Regions from separate parts of the Heyndrickxia acidicola genome, predicted to be linked through region 2. Evidence: riboswitches for the same ligand, from Rfam matches in the RefSeq annotation. Region 2 holds a riboswitch; the other holds the start of a gene.

Region 1 (2,409 bases), 2.6 Mb from region 2:
TTTTCCAAACAGTATAAAGGATTTTTATCTGCCGACGACTTAGCTCAATATCATCCTGAGTGGGTCCAGCCTATTTCCGTTAACTACCGTGGCTATGATGTAAAACAAAGCAATTCACCAAAGGGGACTATTTTCTCAATTTCATTTATTTAAGTTTCAAAGGCTTTGAAATAGTCCAAACATGATAGTATAGAAAAAAGCTTAAAGGAGGATTACCATGAAAAAAAGTATCTTCTCTGCAGCTGGATGTGCACTAGCACTTGGACTGATTGCAGCGCCTGCTGCACATGCTTCAACTGCCCAGCCAAAAGAAAAAATGTCTGTTCATCACCCTGCCAGCAGTGCAGTCATCACGGCCATGGACGTAAAAAATATCAGCAAAAAAGCCCTGTCACCTAAGGGAAGTAGTCGTACAGCATTCCTTAACCATATTAATCAATATATCGATAATACGGATACCAATTTTCAGGAAATCGTACCAAAAATAGATGAATTTTACTCAAACACTGCTTCTGCTAAAAAGGAATTGGGTTTTTATAAGTCCACATTGAAAAAACTTAAAGCTAATTCTCATCAGCTGACAGGCTATAAAAATCAGCTGGACCAAGTTTCAAAGCAATCCGGCCAAAAAGTATATTTAGCGCCGTTTTATAATGAAATCAGCAATTTACAGTCCAGTATTGTATATGAAACGAAAAAATTAAATCATACTCATGCTAATTTTGTCCCTACTTACTCATCAGGTAATAATGCTTAAGCAGAAGGATAGATCATCATACGTAAAAAGAGCTTCCGGTCGGGAGCTTTTTTTGTAGGAAAGAAATGATGATATACACTGTTAAAAAAGCATCTTTTAATGTAATAATAGATCCATTTTCTTCTATTAACCCCAATCTCCTTTCCTTGACCTATAAATCTGCCATTGATATAATGAGGAAACTATCAGTGAAGAGTATAAATGCAAGATTGCATTTATACAGAACAATCAAATATTGAATAGCTATGATTGCTGGGGATAAAACTCCAGCAGGAGCAGTTTCTGGAGAGACCGCAATAGTGGCGGCGCCGAAGGGTTCACAATCTCAGGCAGAAGGACAGAAGTATAATGAGTGTTATTTATTATTCTTTGAAGAGTAATAGAATTGTATTTGTTATATGGACATCTAAAAGAGATTGGAGAACTGCTCCGATCTCTTTTTATTTTGGCTTTGCTATGAATAAAGCCTGTAGTACAAAGAGAAATATACAAACGGGGGTAATTTGGGATGGCACAGGATGAACTTAAAAGAGAGCTGAAAACAAGACACATACAATTGATCGCCATTGGAGGCACCATTGGTACGGGGTTATTTTTGGGCTCGGGCAAAGCGATACAATTGGCCGGCCCTTCTATTTTGTTCGCTTATTTAATTGTCGGAATTGCGCTGTTTTTTGTGATGAGAGCTTTAGGAGAATTGCTTTTATCCAATGCGGGGTATCAGTCCTTTACCGATTTTGCCGCAGAGTATATTGGCCCCTGGGCAGGTTTTGTAACAGGGTGGACCTATTGGTTTTGCTGGATTATGACGGCAATGGCTGACATCATTGCGGTGGGTGTATATGTGCGTTATTGGTTCAATATCCCGCAATGGATTCCGGCATTAATCTGTTTACTGGTTTTATTGTTAGTAAATTTGTTGACTGTTAAGCTTTTTGGAGAACTGGAATTTTGGTTTGCAATTATTAAAGTGGTCACCATTCTGGCGTTAATCATCATTGGGGTTATTTTGCTTGTGATGGGGTTTCATACAGATACAGGAACGGTTTCGGTAAAAAACCTTTGGGGTCATGGCGGATTCTTCCCGCATGGGGTATCCGGCTTTATGTTCTCTTTTCAAATGGTCGTTTTTGCGTTTGTTGGAGTGGAATTAATAGGGGTATCAGCTGCAGAAACAGCCAATCCAGAGAGGAACATTCCATCTGCAATCAATAAAATTCCGTTGAGAATTCTATTTTTCTATGTAGGAGCTCTATTTATCATTCTCTGTATTAATCCATGGAATCAATTAATTGAGTCAAGCAGTCCTTTTGTCAAAACTTTTACCCTTGTAGGGATTCCAGTTGCAGCTGGAATCATTAACTTTGTAGTCTTAACATCTGCGGCATCTGCCTTTAACAGCGGTTTATTTTCGACAAGCAGAATTTTATATAATCTAAGCAGACAAAATGATGGACCGCGAAGCCTTTCGAAATTGAATAAAAGCCATGTGCCCGGCAGAGCATTGCTGACATCGGCCATTGTTCTCTCAGGCGGAGCTCTATTGAGCAAGTTAATTCCAGGACAGGCTTTCAGCATTGTCACTACGATTAGTGCAATATGTTTTATCTGGGTGTGGGGGATTATCTTAATTTCGCATATCCGATATTCAA
Region 2 (2,409 bases):
TTTATCCATAAAAAAGGATTCATTTCCAAGGTGGCCGGGTTTTAATAAGGAAACAAGATGGAAAATCTCATCGATACGGTTTTGAATTGGAGTAGCGGTTAACAATAAACAAAATTTCTTTTTAAGATTTTGAACGAATTCGTAGTTTTTAGTTTTATGGTTTTTTAGCTTATGGGCTTCATCAATAATTACAAGATCGTAATTTTGTTCATAAATGATTTCTCGGTGAGGGCTTCTCTTGGCAGTGTCAATAGAGGACACCACACAATCGCACTGTTCCCAGACATAGCTTTTTTTCTGGGCTATTGCGGGAATATAAAATTTTGTATTTAATTCAAATGCCCATTGGGAAACAAGAGAAGCGGGAACTAAAATTAATACTTTTTTAACGAGTCCGCGAATCATATATTCCTTTAAAATTAAGCCAGCTTCAATCGTTTTACCGAGGCCCACCTCATCTGCAAGAATGGCTTTCCCATTCATATTTTCGACTACCTGTTTGGCGACCTCCAGCTGATGGGGAAGGGGTTTGAGGCCGGATAAATGCTTTGGAGCCTGCAATCCCTCGAATTCTGGAATAATATGGTGCTTTTCCATTTCAATGGCCAGTTTATAAAGCTCCCAATTGCCCCATGGACCATCGTTTTGAAAGCGCTGTAATAACTCTTCTCCCCAGGATTGGTCAAAATTAATGCTAATATCCATGCTGAGACTCTCCTTTTTTAAAAATAAACGAATGTTTATGGTTTTTTGATGAAAAACATTCGGTTTTTCGGCGAAAATTAGGTAGAAATTTTATGAAAAGTTTAAAAAAAGATTGCTAAAAATAGATGTTTAATGATAGGATGAAAATAGTTTTAAAGCTTATAAATAAAGGACATATCAAAAGACTTTCTTGCTAGTGTTTTTTATCAGTATGCCCATTATTAAATTAAATATAGGCGAATGATGACATGGGGAGAGACTGCGTATGCAGCGCCGAAGGAGCAAGCAACATGGTTGTGAATCTCTCAGGCAAAAAGACACATGTCGGACGCAGCTCTGGAGAGAGCTTTCTTATGAAAGAAAGCCACCCACGAGGAAAACCTTTTGGTAAACTTTCAGGTGCCAGGACAGAGAACAGAAAACACTTAGGGGTTATTCTGTCTTTTTTTATGTCTAAATTTTAAAACAAATGCAGCTTTAGATGTCAGCTAAACACAGGTTTGATAATTGAACCAAACACAAACAATACGGGATGCGACAGGGGGAAGCTCGGTGGAAGAATTAAAAAGGACACCACTATTTGAAGTCTACAAGGAATATGGCGGAAAAACCATTGACTTTGGAGGATGGGAATTGCCTGTTCAATTTTCAAGCATTAAACAGGAGCATCAGGCAGTAAGGTCAAATGCCGGCTTATTCGATGTATCACACATGGGAGAATTTACGGTAAAGGGTGCAGACAGTCTGTCATTTTTACAGAAGATGCTGACAAATGATGTTTCCAAGCTATCCGATGGCGGGGCGCAATATACGGCGATGTGCTATGAAAACGGCGGAACGGTAGATGATTTACTTGTTTACAAGTGCAAGGACCAGGATTATTTATTAGTTGTAAATGCTTCTAATATTGAAAAAGACTTTGAGTGGTTAAAACAGCATATTGAAGGAGATGTCATCCTGACAAATATCTCAGCTGAAATCTCGCAGTTAGCTATACAGGGTCCAAAGGCTGAGCGTATCCTTCAAAAGCTTGTCAAAGACACGGATTTATCTGAAATCAAGCCCTTTAAATTCAAAGAAAAAGTAAATGTGGATGGAGCTGTTGCCCTGGTTTCCCGGACAGGCTATACCGGAGAAGACGGGTTTGAGATCTATTCCCAGTCAGGTGATGCAGTCCATTTATGGAAGGCACTGCTTGCTGCCGGAGAAGAAGAAGGAATTCTTCCTTGCGGCCTGGGCGCAAGGGATACGCTTCGCTTTGAAGCAACTCTCGCACTTTATGGGCAGGAACTATCCAAAGATATCAGTCCGCTGGAAGCAAAAATTGGCTTTGCTGTGAAATTGGATAAAGACAGTGACTTTATTGGAAAAGAAGCACTTAAAAGCCAGAAAGAAAATGGAGTGCCAAGGAAGCTTGTGGGGATTGAAATGCTGGAACGCGGAATTCCACGACATGGATATAAAGTCTTTGCAAATGGTCAGGAGATCGGCGAGGTGACAACAGGCACCCAGTCTCCAACTCTTGAGAAAAGCATTGGGCTTGCTCTTGTAAAAGCAGAGTATAGTGAAATTGGCAGCCAGCTCGAGGTGGAAATACGCGGGAAACGTCTGAAAGCAGCCGTTATATCAACACCATTTTATAAAATAGTAAAACAGTAGGATGGGAGAGAATTCACGTATGGCAAAGCATCGTTACTTACCAAT

Evidence for each region. Region 2 has a riboswitch for glycine ahead of gcvT (glycine cleavage system aminomethyltransferase GcvT). Riboswitches for the same ligand answer to the same signal wherever they lie in the genome.
Region 1: another riboswitch for glycine. It lies ahead of A5N88_RS13890 (amino acid permease); the one in region 2 lies ahead of gcvT (glycine cleavage system aminomethyltransferase GcvT).

Annotation. Positions count from the first base shown of each region.
Region 1 is NZ_KV440953.1:2,968,110-2,970,518, reverse strand. Features, by position in the region: gene A5N88_RS26160 (gamma-glutamyltransferase) at 1-153, shown strand, start outside; gene A5N88_RS13895 (hypothetical protein) at 218-757, shown strand; glycine riboswitch at 1,030-1,108, shown strand; gene A5N88_RS13890 (amino acid permease) at 1,266-2,409, shown strand, end outside.
Region 2 is NZ_KV440953.1:356,813-359,221, forward strand. Features, by position in the region: gene A5N88_RS01615 (DEAD/DEAH box helicase) at 1-705, opposite strand, end outside; glycine riboswitch at 946-1,036, shown strand; glycine riboswitch at 1,040-1,118, shown strand; gene gcvT (glycine cleavage system aminomethyltransferase GcvT) at 1,258-2,364, shown strand; gene gcvPA (aminomethyl-transferring glycine dehydrogenase subunit GcvPA) at 2,384-2,409, shown strand, end outside.